2 regions of the Serratia sarumanii genome follow, and region 2 is predicted to be linked to the other one. Evidence: predicted binding sites of a transcription regulator. Region 2 holds the regulator's gene; the other holds the start of a gene.
What was found. The regulator Fur, encoded in region 2, represses iron uptake genes when iron is present. The targets are predictions, from matches to a motif close to ATAATAATGAGAACNACTATCAA.

Region 1 (7,916 bases), 2.4 Mb from region 2:
GCCGTCGGCGGCGTAGGCGGCGTTCAATTCGTTGGCGCAGCCTACCCAGGTGATTTGCGGATGGGCGAGGACGTGATCGAGGAATTGCAGGTTGTAATCCCCCGGCACGCCGAAGAAATGACGGATGCCGATTTGGGCCAGACGATCGAGCAGATAATCGGCCACCGTATAGGTCTGAGTCATGATCATCACCTGTCTGCAGCTGGAGCGATTACCTTTAAGTATCGAAGATGCTGTTCAAATTTCGAACAAGGATTCCTGCGTCGATCGGCAACCTGGCGTTACATGCCGGCGCTGTGATCGCTCCCCCGGCAACGCGGTGTGAAAGCGTATACACTCAAAGCACTTCACCTCTCGCCGACAAGGATAACTATGTCCTACCCCGCCTCCCCCTCACGTTATCAAGACATGGAATACCGGCGCTGCGGCCGCAGCGGGCTGAAGCTGCCCGCCGTCTCGCTCGGACTGTGGCACAATTTCGGCGACGCCACGCTGTACGACAACGCCCGCGGCCTGATCCGCTGCGCCTTCGATCGCGGCATTACCCATTTCGATCTGGCCAATAACTACGGCCCGCCGCCCGGCGCCGCCGAGGAGAACTTTGGCCGCATACTCAACGCCGATCTGCGGGCCTGGCGCGATGAGCTGATCGTTTCGTCCAAAGCCGGTTACACCATGTGGCCCGGCCCCTACGGTGATTGGGGCTCGAAAAAGTACCTGGTCGCCAGCCTCGATCAGAGCCTGAAGCGCATGGGGCTGGAGTATGTGGATATCTTTTATCATCATCGGCCGGATCCGGAGACGCCGCTGGAAGAAACCATGGCGGCGCTGGATTTGTTGGTGCGCCAGGGCAAAGCGCTGTATGTCGGCCTGTCCAACTACCCGGCCGAGCGCGCGCGGCAGGCATTCGACATTCTGCAGCGGCTCGGCACGCCGTGCGTGATCCACCAACCGAAGTATTCGATGTTGGAACGCGGGCCGGAGACGGCGCTGCTGGATACGCTGGCGGAGCATGGCGTCGGCTCGATCGCCTTCTCGCCGCTGGCGGGCGGCCTGCTGACCGACCGCTACCTGCACGGCGTTCCGCAAGATTCCCGCGCCGCCAGCGGCAGCCGCTTCCTGCAGCCGGAGCAGTTGACCGCCGAGCGGCTGGACAAGGTGCGCCGCCTCGATGCGCTGGCGCGGCAACGCGGGCAGAAGCTGTCGCAAATGGCGCTGGCCTGGGTGCTGCGCGGCGATCGCGTTACCTCGGTGCTGATCGGCGCCAGCAAGAATGCGCAGATAGAAGACGCGGTGGGCATGCTGGCCAATCGCCACTTCAGTGAAGAAGAACTCGCGCAGATCGAGAAAATCTTATTGTAATCGCTTACAAATTCCGCCGCTCAATCGAGCGGCGATACCCCAGAAAAATCTCAAATCTTGGCCTTCGTCGCCGTTTTCAGAGTGGCTCTCAGATTCAACCCTATGCGCCGGCGCTATGATGCCGATATTGCAGCAAAAATAACGATAAGGCCGCTTTTTTAAACTGATGAACGCGCTTCATAAAGTGACAAACGGCCAGGCCGCGCAAGCGGAAAGGAGAAGTCATGTTTAAACCTCTGCTCTTGGCCGCCATCTTGGCGACGACGGTACTGCCCGCCGCACAGCAGGCGCACGCCGAAGGGATCAGCATCGATCTGATGCCGGGCGTTTCACTGCGCATCGGCGATCGGGACAATCGCGGCCGTTACTGGGACGGTTACGACTGGCGCGATCGCGACTGGTGGCAAGGCCATCAGGGGCGCTATCTCGGCGACCGCAGCCGCCGCGGTTACTACTGGGACGGCTATCGCTGGCGCGACCGCGACTACTGGCGCAAACACTATTACTATCATGAAGGACGCTATCGTAAATACGACAGGCATTACGATAAGCACCACTGGAAGAAAGAGAAAAAGCACCACCACGATCATGACCGCGATCGTTGGCGCCGCCACGGCGATGACGACCGCGATTAACGACGACGGGCCGGCGCAATGCCGGCCCGCGCTATTTTCGCCTACAGTACGCTGCCGATCAGCAGGTAGCCGTTCAATCCCACCACCACCAGCACGATCAGCTTGCCCAGGTTTTGCACCACAGGGCCGTTGACCATCTCCCCCATCAGCGCCCGATTGCCGGTGAAAGCCAGCAGCGGCACCAGTGCCAGCGCAATGCCGAAGCTGAGCAGCACCTGGCTTAGCACCAGAATGCGCGTGGCGTCCATCCCCAGCATGATGACGATAAACGACGGCAGCATGGTCACCGCTCGCCGCAGCCACAGCGGAATATGGAAATGCACGAACCCCTGCATCACCACCTGCCCCGCCAGCGTGCCCACCACGGTAGAGGAGAGGCCGGCGGCCACCAGGCTCAGGCCAAACACGGTGGCGGCGGCTTGCCCGAGCAGCGGTTGCAGCGTCAGGTAGGCCACGTCGAGATCGGCGATGCCGCTGTGGCCGCTGAAATGAAACGCGGCGGCGGCGGTGGCCATCATCGCCAGGTTGACAAAACCGGCAATGGTCATGGCCACGGCGACGTCGACTTTGGTGGCGGCATAGCGCTCCGCCTTGTCGTGCTCGCCGCCGATTTGGGTGAGCGACGAATGCAGGTAGATTACGTGCGGCATGATGGTGGCACCCAATACCCCGGCGGCCAGAAATACCGCATCGCCGTTGGGCAGATCGGGCAGCGCCATGCCCTTCAGCAGCGGCGCAAGCTGCGGCTGGGAGAACGCCAGCTCGACGATATAAGCGGCGGCGACGAACAGCAGCAGGCCGCCAATCACCAGCTCCAGCGGCTTTTGCCCGCGCTTTTGCAGCATCAAGATTAAAAAGGTGGCGATACCGGTCAGCACCGCGCCCTGCAGCAGGGAAACGCCGAGCAGCAGCTTGAAGCCGATCGCCGCGCCGATAAACTCGGCCAGATCGGTCGCCATGGCGATGATCTCCGCCTGCACCCAATAGGCCCACACCGCCGGCCGCGGAAAGCGATCGCGAATATGCTCGGCCAGGTTTTTCCCGGTGGCGATGCCCAGCTTGGCGGACAACAGCTGGATCAGCATCGCCATCACGTTGGCCCAAACCACCACCCACAGCAGGCTGTAGCCGAACGAGGCGCCGGCCTGGATGTTGGTGGCGAAGTTACCGGGATCGATATAGCCGATAGCGGCGATGAAGGCGGGCCCCATCAGCGAGAGTTTGATTTTTCTGGCGGAGCGACCGGAGGTGGTTTCAACCACGCGACTGTTCAGCATATGTTGAACCCTTACTGAAATTACGTTTATCTCCACTCTATATAAATGATAATAATTATCAAGCGCATTTAGAGCGGTAAAACTTATCTCTGTAATAGCCAACATTAACGGTTTTATCGAAGGGTTCAGCGCGGAGCTTGCCGATTTCCGTGCTTTTCTGATGGGATTTTGGCTGCAATACCCCTGAAAGACAGGTTAGCACAAGAATACGAATTTCCTATTGCCGATTTAACGTCTTGATTTTTTATGCTTTTGCGCAACACTTTAGGAGAACTCCCGCTATGATTTTCCATATTTGCAATAGAAGTCTCGTTTTTAAACGTAGCGTTACATAAAATGACAGCCGAAATTCAGCCTGCCTCAAATTTGGAGCAAACATGTCCCATATTGCGCACTTTGCGTTGGCGATAGTGGTGGTGGCGATCCTGGCCCTGTTGGTGTGCCGCGATCGCAAAAGCATCCGCATTCGCTATGTTATTCAATTACTGGTTATCGAAGTACTGCTGGCCTACTTTTTCCTGCATTCGGAAGCGGGTTTGGGCTTCGTAAAAGGATTCGCCGCGCTGTTTGACAAACTGCTCGGGTTTGCGGGACAAGGGACTGATTTCGTGTTCGGCGGCATGGGCGACAAAGGCCTGGCATTCTTCTTCCTGAAGGTGCTGTGCCCGATCGTCTTCATTTCGGCGCTGATCGGTATTCTGCAGTACATCAAGGTGCTGCCATTCATCATCCGCATTATCGGTACCGTGCTGTCGAAAGTGAACGGCATGGGCAAACTGGAGTCATTCAACGCCGTCAGTTCGCTGATTCTCGGCCAATCCGAAAACTTCATCGCCTACAAGGATATCCTGGGCAAGATGTCGGAAAAGCGCATGTACACCATGGCGGCGACCGCGATGTCTACGGTGTCCATGTCCATCGTCGGCGCCTACATGACCATGCTGGACGCCAAGTTCGTGGTGGCGGCGCTGGTATTGAACATGTTCAGCACCTTTATCGTGCTGTCGCTGGTCAACCCGTACGACACCAATAAAGAAGAAGAGCTGCACCTCGGCAACCTGCACGAAGGCCAGAGCTTCTTCGAAATGCTGGGTGAATATATCCTGGCCGGCTTCAAAGTAGCGATTATCGTTGCCGCGATGCTGATCGGCTTCATCGCCCTGATCGCCGCGCTCAACGGAGTGTTCAGCGCCATCTTCGGCCTGAGCTTCCAGGAAATCCTCGGCTACTTCTTCTATCCGTTCGCCTGGATCATGGGCATTCCTAAGCACGAAGCCCTGCAGGTTGGCAGCATCATGGCCACCAAGCTGGTTTCCAACGAGTTCGTGGCAATGATGGAGCTGCAGAAAGTGTCTGCCGAACTGTCGCCGCGCAGCCTGGGGATCCTGTCGGTGTTCCTGGTGTCCTTCGCCAACTTCTCTTCCATCGGTATCGTGGCCGGTGCGATCAAGGGCCTGAACGAACATCAGGGCAACGTGGTGTCGCGCTTTGGCCTGAAGCTGGTGTACGGCTCTACGCTGGTCAGCATCCTGTCCGCTTCGATCGCGGGTCTGGTGCTGGGCTAAGCCTCGAACTCACTGCGATAACAAGGCGCCTGCGGGCGCCTTTTTTGTTGGCCGACATTTGGCGAAGGTGAAAAACGAAAAGCAAAAAGCAAAAAGCCGACCCTGAGGTCGGCTTTTTAAATGGTGGTGGAGCTAGACGGGATCGAACCGTCGACCTCTTGCATGCCATGCAAGCGCTCTCCCAGCTGAGCTATAGCCCCACAAAAGTGGTACGCGTTGACCGGCGTTACGGTATTCCCCAACCTCTCTGAGAAGAAGGTTGGTGGAGCTAGACGGGATCGAACCGTCGACCTCTTGCATGCCATGCAAGCGCTCTCCCAGCTGAGCTATAGCCCCGTTCCACAATCACTTTGTGCTGTGAACGGGGCGCATAATATGAAACCCGCTCTAAGCTGTCAACGGCTAAATTGAATTACTGAATCAAGCGTTGAAAAAGCCGCCAAATCAGCGCGTTTGCTACGAAATATTGCTCGTTTCGGGCAAAAATGCAGCGCCTGCGCCAACTCTACTTAACCAGGTACATGCCTTCGCTGGCCGGGCGGCTGAGCTTGAAGCCAAACTTTTCATACAGCGACGGCACGTCGGCCATCAGGGTGATATAAGCACCCTGCGGTGCGGCCCGTTCCAGATAGGCCATAATATGGCTCATGATCTGGCGCCCCAATCCTTTCCCCTGGTGTTCGGGATCGACCGCCACATCAACAATCTCGAAATTCAGCCCGCCATCGCCCACCACACGCCCCATGCCGACCACCAGCCCCGACAACGTGATTTGCACGCCGTACAGGCTGTTGGGCAACGCACGTTCGGCGCCCGCACGCGGCCGCGCCGACAGGCCGGCAACCTGCCGCAGCCGCATAAAATCGTCCACCGGCGCCACTTGCTGTTTCACGCTATACAAGATGCCTCCTTAATATTCCTCACCGTTTGCTTTAGCCCATTGAGTGTAGGCGGAAAAAAAGCCCCGGGATCGCTCCACGGGGCTTTTTCTTTAAGGCGCATCAGCCAATCAGGCTTGCGCTTCGCGCTCGGCGATGTAAGCCAGCGCCATGTCGATGCGCTGCAGCGAACGCTTCTGGCCGATCGCATGCACGGTCACGTCCATGCCCGGCGACTGACCGGCGCCGGTCACCGCAACGCGCAGCGGCATGCCGACTTTACCCATGCCAACACCCAGCTCATCCGCCGTGCCCTGAATGGCGTCGTGCACGTTTTCCGGCGTCCAGACGGTGATGGCGGCCAGCTTGGCGCGCACCGCTTCCAGCGGCTGACGCGCCACCGGGCGCAGGTGCTTCTTGGCGGCGTCGGCATCGAACTCGCTGAAGTCTTCATAGAAGTAGCGGCAGGACTCCGCCATCTCTTTCAGCGTTTTGCAACGCTCGCCCAGCAGCTTGACGATGTCTTTCAGTTCCGGGCCGTTGCGGGTTTCAAGGCCCAGTTGCTCAACGTGCCACGCCAGATGCACCGCCACTTCTTCCGCCGGCATATGGTTGATGTAGTGGTGGTTCAGCCACTGCAGCTTCTCGGTGTTGAACGCGCTGGCGGATTTGTTGATCGCTTCCAGCGTGAAGAACTCTTTCATCTCATCGATGGAGAAGATCTCCTGATCGCCGTGGGACCAGCCCAGACGCACCAGGTAGTTCAGCAGCGCCTGCGGCAGATAGCCGTCGTCGCGGTACTGCATAACGCCCACGGCGCCGTGACGCTTGGACAGTTTTTTACCGTCGTCGCCGAGGATCATCGACACGTGTGCATATTCCGGCACCGGCGCGCCCAGCGCTTTGAGAATGTTGATCTGGCGCGGGGTGTTGTTGATGTGGTCTTCGCCGCGGATCACGTGGGTGATTTCCATGTCCCAGTCATCGACGACGACGCAGAAGTTATAGGTTGGCGAACCATCGGTACGGCGGATGATCAGATCGTCCAGCTCCTGGTTGCTGAATTCGATCGGGCCGCGAATTTTGTCGTCGAAAATCACCGAGCCTTCCTGCGGGTTGCGAAAGCGCACCACGTGCGGCTCGTCGTCGGTGTGGCTGCACTGGCTGTCGCGGCAGTGGCCGTCGTAGCGCGGCTTCTCGCCGTTTTCCATCTGCTTCTCGCGCAGCGCTTCCAGACGTTCCTTGGAGCAATAGCATTTATAGGCAGTGCCCTGCTCCAGCATCTCGTCGATGACCGCGTTGTAACGATCGAAACGCTTGGTCTGGAAATACGGGCCTTCATCCCAATCCAGGTTCAACCAGTTCATGCCATCCATAATTGCGTCGATCGCGTCCTGGGTGGAGCGTTCCAGATCGGTATCTTCGATACGCAGAACGAACTCACCGCCCGCATGGCGGCTGAACAACCAGGAATAAAGTGCGGTACGCGCGCCGCCGACGTGAAGATAGCCGGTCGGGCTCGGTGCAAAACGGGTTTTGATTTTCATTGGGTTCACTGCCTTATTACGCAACGCGTGTCGGCGGTTGCCGACGATTGCTCGGAATTGAAAAAAGAGTGGACGACATTGTAACACCACGCGCTAATTCCTCAACGCCGACACGATATTGCGCCGGTCGATTTCGCGCGTTTTGCGGCGAGTTTCGCATAGCGTTGCGCAAAGAATCGGCGCCGCTGGCGATAATTATCGCGCCCTGCCTAAATTTGCGGCGAACGATTGAAATCATTTTAAAAACCGTTGACTCACTTTGAACTATCCCTATAATGCGACTCCAACAAGACGGGGCGATTAGCTCAGTTGGTAGAGCATCTCCTTTACACGGAGGGGGTCGGCGGTTCGAGCCCGTCATCGCCCACCATCTTGTTGAGAAAAATGAGAACGAATGAGGGTGATTAGCTCAGTTGGTAGAGCATCTCCTTTACACGGAGGGGGTCGGCGGTTCGAGCCCGTCATCACCCACCATCATTCTCTCGTTTAGCAGTGCCTGGAAGTCCTGAAGTGGGTGATTAGCTCAGTTGGTAGAGCATCTCCTTTACACGGAGGGGGTCGGCGGTTCGAGCCCGTCATCACCCACCACTTCTGCGGGTCGTTAGCTCAGTTGGTAGAGCAGTTGACTTTTAATCAATTGGTCGCAGGTTCG
Region 2 (7,916 bases):
TCTCACCGGTTACCGCGGTGATTTCAGCCGCCAGCAGGCACATGATGATGCCGTCTTTGTCCGTCGACCACGGCTGGCCGTTGAAGCGCAGGAACGAAGCCCCGGCGCTCTCTTCGCCGCCGAAGCCCAGGCTGCCGTCGAACAGGCCGTCCACAAACCATTTGAAACCGACCGGCACTTCCACCAGCTTGCGGCCCAGGTCGGCCACCACGCGGTCGATCATCGCGCTGGACACCAGCGTTTTACCGACTGCGACATCGGCGCCCCACTGCGGGCGATGTTGGAACAGGTAGTTGATGGCTACCGCCAGATAGTGGTTCGGGTTCATCAGGCCTTTCGGCGTGACAATGCCGTGGCGGTCGTAATCCGGATCGTTGGCGAACGCCAGATCGAATTTGTCGCGCAGCGCCAGCAGGCCGGCCATCGCCGACTCGGACGAGCAGTCCATGCGGATGATGCCGTCGTGATCCAGGTGCATAAAGCGGAAGGTCTGATCGATGGAGTCGTTCACCAGCGTCAGATCCAGCTTGTAGTGTTCCGCCACGCGCTGCCAATAGGCGATGCCGGAGCCGCCGAGCGGATCCACGCCCAGCTTCAGGCCGGCGCGTTGAATGGCCGGCATGTCGACCACCTCAACCAGGCCTTCGACATAAGGCTGCACCAGGTCTTTGGCGTGCAGGTGGCCACTGTTCCAGGCCTTGTCCAGCGACTGGCGCTGAACGCCTTTCAGCTGCTGCGCCAGCAGTTCGTTGGCGCGCTTCTCGATCACCGACGTCAGGTTGGTGTCAGCCGGGCCGCCGTTCGGCGGATTGTATTTGATGCCGCCGTCTTCCGGCGGGTTGTGGGACGGCGTAATGACGATGCCGTCGGCCTGCGCGCCGCCGCGGCGGTTGTGGCACAGAATGGCGTGCGATACCGCCGGCGTTGGCGTGAAACCGTTATTTTCCTGCACGATCACATCGACGCCGTTGGCGGTCAGCACTTCCAGCACGGAAATGAAGGCCGGCTCAGACAGCGCATGGGTATCTTTGCCCACGTAGCACGGGCCGGTGGTGCCCTGCTGATGACGAACTTCGGCGATCGCCTGAGCGATGGCGAGGATGTGCGCTTCGTTGAAGCTGTGGCGCTGCGCGCTGCCGCGGTGGCCGGAGGTGCCAAACTTCACCGCGTGTGCGGCATTGCCGGCTTCAGGTTGCAGCACATAGTACTGCGACGTCAGCTGGGCTACGTTGATCAGATCGCTTTGGCAGGCGGGCTGCCCGGCACGTGGATTATTCGCCATCGACATATCTCCCTCATCCCTGTCGGTGACCGGGCAATACGTCGCGCACGGCCAGCATGACGGGCTGTTCGCTAAATTAGACGGTACCGCAAACTTTCTCGATCAGTTCCGCCGGGAACTGCATCGCCTGCATGATGTGTTCGATCATGCTGCGTTTGCGGCCGGTATTGGTATTGGTGATCACCCAGTAAGGGGTGCCCGGTACATGCTTCGGCTTGGTATGCGTGCCGTTGGCCAGCAGGGTCTGCTGATCGCCGGCGAAATAGGTGCGGGTACGGCCGGTCAACGCCTCGGTGGCGGCGGCGAAACCGGCGGCATCGAGGGTGTACAGCGTGGACAGCACCAGCATGAAACGGTTGACCGCTTTGTTCTGCTCGGCGTATTCATCCGATAACAGCAGCTCACGCATGGCGCGCACGCGATCGCGCGGACGCTGCGCCGGCGCCGCTTTTTCCAGCTCGACGGACTGCGGGGCACTGGCGGCAGGCAACGCGCGCACCGGCTGCCCGGCGGTGAATTTCAACATGCGGCGTAAAATATCGGACGCGCTTTCACCGATGTGTTGCGTGTGGCTGGCAATATAACGGTAAAGCTCTTCGTCGACTTCAATAGTTTTCATCTTTATCCAATACTGTTTTTTCTACTTAGAACCTGAAGCCAGATCCTGCATTCAAGCCATGGGATTATAAGGTTAAAAGCGCTGGGGCGAACACAACAATGTGCCTCCGGACGGCAAATGCAGACTAATACCTATAGCCGGCACTGCCAAGCCCGCGCCGCGAAAATTCCGCATGATTCATCGTGCGATTCAATCATGATACCCTAATCTGAATCTCTCTCAGTATGAACTTCGCCATGAAATTACATTATCAACTGCTGGCCGCCGAGTCAGACGCGCTGCCGGTGCTGCTGATCCACGGGCTGTTCGGCAATCTGGACAACTTGGGCGTGCTGGCGCGCGATCTGCATAAACAGCACACGGTGATCAAGGTCGATCTGCGCAATCACGGCCTCTCCCCGCGCGCCGACGACATGAACTATCCCGCCATGGCACAGGATCTGCTGGCGCTGCTCGACGAACTGCAGCTGGAGAAAGCGATCGTCATCGGCCATTCGATGGGCGGCAAAGCGGCGATGGCGCTGACCGCCATCGCGCCCGAGCGTGTCGCCAAGCTGATCGTTATCGACGTCGCGCCGGTGGATTACCAGACCCGCCGCCACGACGAGATTTTCGCCGCGCTGAAGGCCGTCAGCGCCGCCGGCATCACCCAGCGCCAGGCGGCCGCCGAGCTGATGCGCGACTACCTGCAGGAAGAAGGCGTGATCCAGTTCCTGCTGAAGTCCTTCCACAACGGCGAATGGCGCTTCAACCTGCCGGTGCTGATCGCACGCTACGAAGACATCACCGGCTGGCAGGAAGTTCCGGCCTGGCCGCACCCGACCCTGTTCATTCGCGGCGGCCTGTCGCCGTACGTGCAGGACAGCTACCGTGCAGACATCGCCCGCCAGTTCCCGCAGGCTCGCGCGCACGTCGTCGCCGGCACCGGCCATTGGGTGCACGCCGAAAAACCGGAAGCGGTGCTGCGCGCCATCCACCGTTTCCTCGACGAAGCCTGAAAAACACGCTCCCCTGGCGAAAAAACGCGCTAAAGATAACGGCTTAGCGCGTTTAGCCCGCAGTTAGGCATTGTCGCCGCTCCATCTGCTGGGGTAATATGGCGCGCTATAATTTTGCCGCCGCGCCAGCGCGTTCATGAACGCCGGTTCGGGGGTGAATTTGGGTTAGGGTTTATTGGCCCGAAGTGTGTTAACCGATGCCTCCGGAAGCGTGCGAGCGCTTTTTGATGCAAACTCCCTTGCAGTACCGCTACCTATGGCAAAAGAACAAACGGATCGCACGACGCTGGATCTGTTCGCAGATGAACGCCGTCCGGGGCGCCCGAAAACCAACCCGCTCTCCCGCGATGAACAGCTTAGAATCAATAAGCGCAATCAGTTACGGCGCGATAAAGTGCGTGGATTGCGGCGCGTAGAGCTGAAAATCAACGCGGATGCGGTGGACGCCCTGAACAAACTGGCGGAACAGCGCAACATCAGCCGCAGCGAACTCATCGAGCAGATGCTGTTGGCGCAACTGGCGGAAGAACAGCCGGAACATTGATCTCTTCGGCCGCACGCGCGGCGCGGCGTTAAGGACAACGCCGGATCGACCACGCTTTTCTTCATTCTCCGGCATCGCATAAATGCGATAAAACCCCGGCGCCACTTTCTGGCATGATACGCATTTACCGGCTAGAGACTGCGCCTGTCGGCGCCCGCCCCGGAGGCGAAAGGCTCTTGCCATGGCATCATTTTAATCGGCGTCAGCGGCGGCAGTGCCGGCGTCGAGTAATGCAATTACTTGAATTTAAAGGTTATACGCGATATGGCTACTGTAGGCATTTTCTTTGGCAGCGACACTGGCAATACCGAAAACATTGCCAAAATGATCCAGAAAATTCTCCAGAAACAGTTTGGCGACGACGTCTCTGAAGTGCATGACATCGCTAAAAGCAGCAAAGAAGACCTGGAAGGGTTCGATATCCTGCTGCTGGGTATCCCGACCTGGTACTACGGTGAAGCACAGTGTGACTGGGATGATTTCTTCCCGACGCTGGAAGAAGTCGACTTCAACGGCAAGCTGGTGGCGCTGTTCGGCTGCGGCGACCAGGAAGACTACGCGGAATACTTCTGTGACGCGATGGGCACCATCCGCGACATCATCGAACCGCGCGGCGCGGCCATCGTGGGCCACTGGCCGACCAAGGGCTACCACTTCGAGGCCTCCAAAGGCCTGGCGGACGACAACCACTTCATCGGTCTGGCGATCGACGAAGACCGCCAGCCGGAGCTGACCAACGAGCGCGTGGACGCCTGGGTCAAACAGATCGTCGAAGAGCTGAGCCTGGCCGATATCGTCGGCTAAGCCCGGCACTGGCGAAAGGTTGAACAAAGGCCCTGTAAAGTGCATAGTGTGCCCACAGGGCCGTCATCGGCAGCAGGGATTGCTGCGATAGAAGCTACAGATTTGTAACTTCCCACCCCGTCACGGTAGACTGAGATATCGGTTTATCCCATCCATCAAGGCGTTGCATGCAAAACATGCAATAGTGCAATTATATCTTTGTTAACAACCGGCGGTTTCTATTTAGTACAACCGGTTCTATAATGAGACGCATTAACTCTTTGTGCCGACCGATGCCACAGGCGAGTACGCCTCAACTTGATTAGCATAGTAACAGGACTGAATTCGCATGACCGACAACAACATCGCACTGAAGAAGGCCGGCTTAAAAGTCACGCTTCCGCGACTCAAAATCCTGGAAGTACTGCAAAATCCGGAATGCCATCACGTCAGTGCGGAAGATTTGTACAAAAAACTGATTGATATGGGCGAAGAGATCGGGCTGGCAACGGTTTATCGCGTACTGAACCAGTTTGACGATGCGGGCATTGTGACACGTCACAATTTCGAAGGCGGCAAGTCCGTGTTCGAGCTGACCCAACAGCATCACCACGATCACCTGATTTGCCTGGACTGCGGCAAAGTGATTGAATTCAGCGACGAATCCATCGAAGTTCGCCAGCGTGATATCGCCAAGCAGCACGGCATCAAGCTCACCAACCACAGCCTGTACCTGTACGGCCACTGCGAAACCGGTGACTGTCGTGAAGACGAAACGCTGCACGACAAGAAATAAGCCTGACCGGCTATGAAAAACCGCCTCACACCGAGGCGGTTTTTTTATGCCCGCCGTGCAACGGGCAAAAAAATCCCCGGACAAGCCGGGGAAAATCATGTCATGAAATATCACAATTGCAGCGGCACTGCGACTCCACGTACTACTCTCACTTCAACGTCCGCCCCGCGCCGACACGCGCGAAGGCAGACGCATTCCCCCTTCGTTATACGGCCTGCCGCCGGGGCAGCAGGCCGTTGCACCGGGCTTAAACCTTCTCGGCGCGGCTGTAGCGTTTACCGTCCGGGCTGACCGAACGCACCTGAACGTCACCGGAAACCGCCGGTTTGGCCTTGGCGTCATAGCGCTGCCACTGCTTGCCGCCGTCGGTGGAATACTCGATGCCCAATCCCGGCAGCGCGATATTCGCCTCCAGCTTGCCGCCCGCTACGCGCGCGCCCGGCACCGGCAGACGGTAAGCGACGCCGCCTTTGTCCAGCTTGGCCAGCTCACGCTGGCCCAGAATATTAGCGAAGCGCAGCCAGTCTTTCTCCAGCGCCTTGGTATCGACAAAGTGGGTTTCCCCTCCTTTGTATTCGCGGCCGGCGCGATAGTCCTGCTCCCAACCGGCGCGGTGCCAGGCGCGTTCCGCCACCGACAGCGCGCGTGGGAAGATCATGTATTCCATCTGCGGATCGGTGCGCTGGGTTTCGCTCCACAGCTGAGCGGACAGCCCGTAGGCGCCCGGCCACGGCTTGTCGCTCTTGGCGCTGAAGGGGTTGCCGTCGCGGTCGACCGAGGTTTCCGCGTTCTGCGGCATGTTGTCCGGCGCAAAGCTGAACACCTTGCGCTCGTCGCTGAAGCGGGTGCCCCAGTAGTAACCGCGCTCGTCCGGGTTCACCTCGTAAGGGAAGTCCATATAGACGTAGTCCGGGTTGGAAACCACCACTTCATACCCTTTGTTGGCCCAGTCGTTGACGCTATCGAAACCGCCCCAGTACAGGGTATCCCAGAAGTTGACGCCCACGCGCGAGGTGGCGAACGCCTTCGCGCTCTCGGCGTCTTTCAGGCCGTCCTGCCAGGCCTGCATTCTGTCGATGCCGTGCGCCTTCACCAGCTTGCTGACCTCTTGGCCGAAGTAGCTCGGCAGGTGCTCCATGTCGGCCACCTTGCCTTCTTTGATCATCGTCTGGCACACCTGCGACTTGGCCCACGGCTTGTCTTCGTTGCTCTGATCGATGATGCCTTTGCCCGGCTCCGGTTTCGCCTTGTCGGTATAGCCGGCGCCCAGGCGAATGTTTTTCGCTTCGTCGCCGCCGAAGTGCCAGGTCTTGATCGGCTGGCCGGCTTCTTTATGCATCTGGGCGATTTCGCCGATCACCTTGTCGACAAAGCGCTGGGAAGAGTCCAGGCACGGGTTCAGGTAGCTCTGGCGGTTAAAGAACTGCACGGAGGTGGTGTTGGAGGTATCGGTCGGATCCACCAGGCGGAATTCGTTGGCCTCCTGCTCTTTCCCGGCGGCATGCAGCTTTTTATAGCGCGCTTCCATCGAGACCACCGCGGCGCGGGCGTGCGCCGGCATGTCGATCTCCGGGATCACTTCAATCTGGCGCGCCTGGGCGTATTTGATGATGTCGATATAGTCCTGACGGCTGAAGAAGCCCCCGTAGACGTCCGGCCCCTGGCCGTACTGCGGCAGCAGGCAGGTGGTTTCGCTCAGATCGTGGCAGCGCTGGCCGCCGACTTCCGTCAGCTCAGGCAAACCGGGGATCTCGATGCGCCAGCCTTCGTCATCGCTCAGGTGGAAGTGGAATTTGTTGAGCTTGTAGGCCGCCATCTGATCCAGCAGGCGCAGCACCGCGTCCTTCTTATGGAAGTTGCGCGCCACGTCGAGGAAAATGCCGCGATACTCGAAGCGCGGCGCATCGCTGGCGTCCAGCGTGGCGATCTTGCCGCTGCCGTCGCTCGGCACTAACGACAGGATCGACTGCAGCCCGTAGAACACCCCGGCCTGATCGAAACCGATCACTCGCGCCTCTTTCTTGCCGATTTTCAACTCATAGGCGCCTGACACCGCCATCGCGCCTTTAAACTTGCCCGGCTGAATGTCGGTCTTGATCGGATAGCCGTTGGCCTGAACCGGCACGCCCAGCAGCGCAAAGCGCTGGTTGACGGCGTCCGCCGCCGGCTTGACCAGCGTGCTCAGATCCGGTGCCACGCCGTTACGCAGATCGGCGTCCTGCGCGTGTACTTTCACCTGCATCGGCGTCGGCACGATCTGGCCGCGCAGCGCGCCGGCAGGCAGCGTCTGCAGATCGGCATTGCTGACAAAGCGCGAAGCCGGCGTCATCAGAATATTTTTGTCGTCCTTGGTGCGCTTCCACTGGTCGCCGGTGAACGGCGCCACGAACTGATCCAGATTTTCGGTATCGGTATTCGCCAGCATTTTCGGCTTGGCGTCGCCGGACGTGGCATACCAGCGCGGCAGGAAGTCGTTTCTGAACAGCTGCCAGTATTCGGCCACCACTGGAATTTCCACCGCCTTACCGGCCGGGAAACCGCTGAATTTGGCGGTCGGCTCCAGCTTGTACAGATCGCCGGTGAGGTGAGCTATCTTGAACTGGTCGTTGTCCACCCGCAGGGTCTGGCGCGGGCTGTGGAAATAGATGACCCAGTCTTTGCCGTCGATCGCCTGGCCGTCGTTGCTGAGGGTGAACAACACCCGGTTGCAAGAGGCCCAGTCGGCGCCCAGCGCCGCGCAATCCACGCCGTTTTCGCCGGCGCGGTTATCCAGCATTTTTACGTTCAGCTTCAGCTGACTCAGTTGATCCACCAGCTGTTGATCGGCCATGGCGTTTCCCATGCCGCCCAGGAATCCCATCGTTGCCGTCAAAGCGGCTAATGCGCTCAGTTTG

Region 1: a site for Fur is predicted at 3,314-3,336, ahead of SSARUM_RS17015 (Nramp family divalent metal transporter). Genes of this name have one in related genera too.

Annotation. Positions count from the first base shown of each region.
Region 1 is NZ_CP124750.1:3,576,037-3,583,952, forward strand. Features, by position in the region: gene SSARUM_RS17000 (alpha-keto acid decarboxylase family protein) at 1-183, opposite strand, end outside; gene mgrA (L-glyceraldehyde 3-phosphate reductase) at 373-1,362, shown strand; gene SSARUM_RS17010 (DUF2502 domain-containing protein) at 1,587-1,997, shown strand; gene SSARUM_RS17015 (Nramp family divalent metal transporter) at 2,039-3,274, opposite strand; gene SSARUM_RS17020 (NupC/NupG family nucleoside CNT transporter) at 3,652-4,839, shown strand; tRNA gene SSARUM_RS17025 (tRNA-Ala) at 4,964-5,039, opposite strand; tRNA gene SSARUM_RS17030 (tRNA-Ala) at 5,100-5,175, opposite strand; gene SSARUM_RS17035 (GNAT family N-acetyltransferase) at 5,345-5,698, opposite strand; gene gltX (glutamate--tRNA ligase) at 5,849-7,264, opposite strand; tRNA gene SSARUM_RS17045 (tRNA-Val) at 7,559-7,634, shown strand; tRNA gene SSARUM_RS17050 (tRNA-Val) at 7,663-7,738, shown strand; tRNA gene SSARUM_RS17055 (tRNA-Val) at 7,777-7,852, shown strand; tRNA gene SSARUM_RS17060 (tRNA-Lys) at 7,860-7,916, shown strand, end outside.
Region 2 is NZ_CP124750.1:1,210,589-1,218,504, reverse strand. Features, by position in the region: gene pgm (phosphoglucomutase (alpha-D-glucose-1,6-bisphosphate-dependent)) at 1-1,282, opposite strand, end outside; gene seqA (replication initiation negative regulator SeqA) at 1,359-1,901, opposite strand; gene ybfF (esterase) at 2,126-2,899, shown strand; gene ybfE (LexA regulated protein) at 3,156-3,443, shown strand; gene fldA (flavodoxin FldA) at 3,708-4,247, shown strand; gene fur (ferric iron uptake transcriptional regulator) at 4,576-5,022, shown strand; gene SSARUM_RS05710 (beta-N-acetylhexosaminidase) at 5,270-7,916, opposite strand, start outside.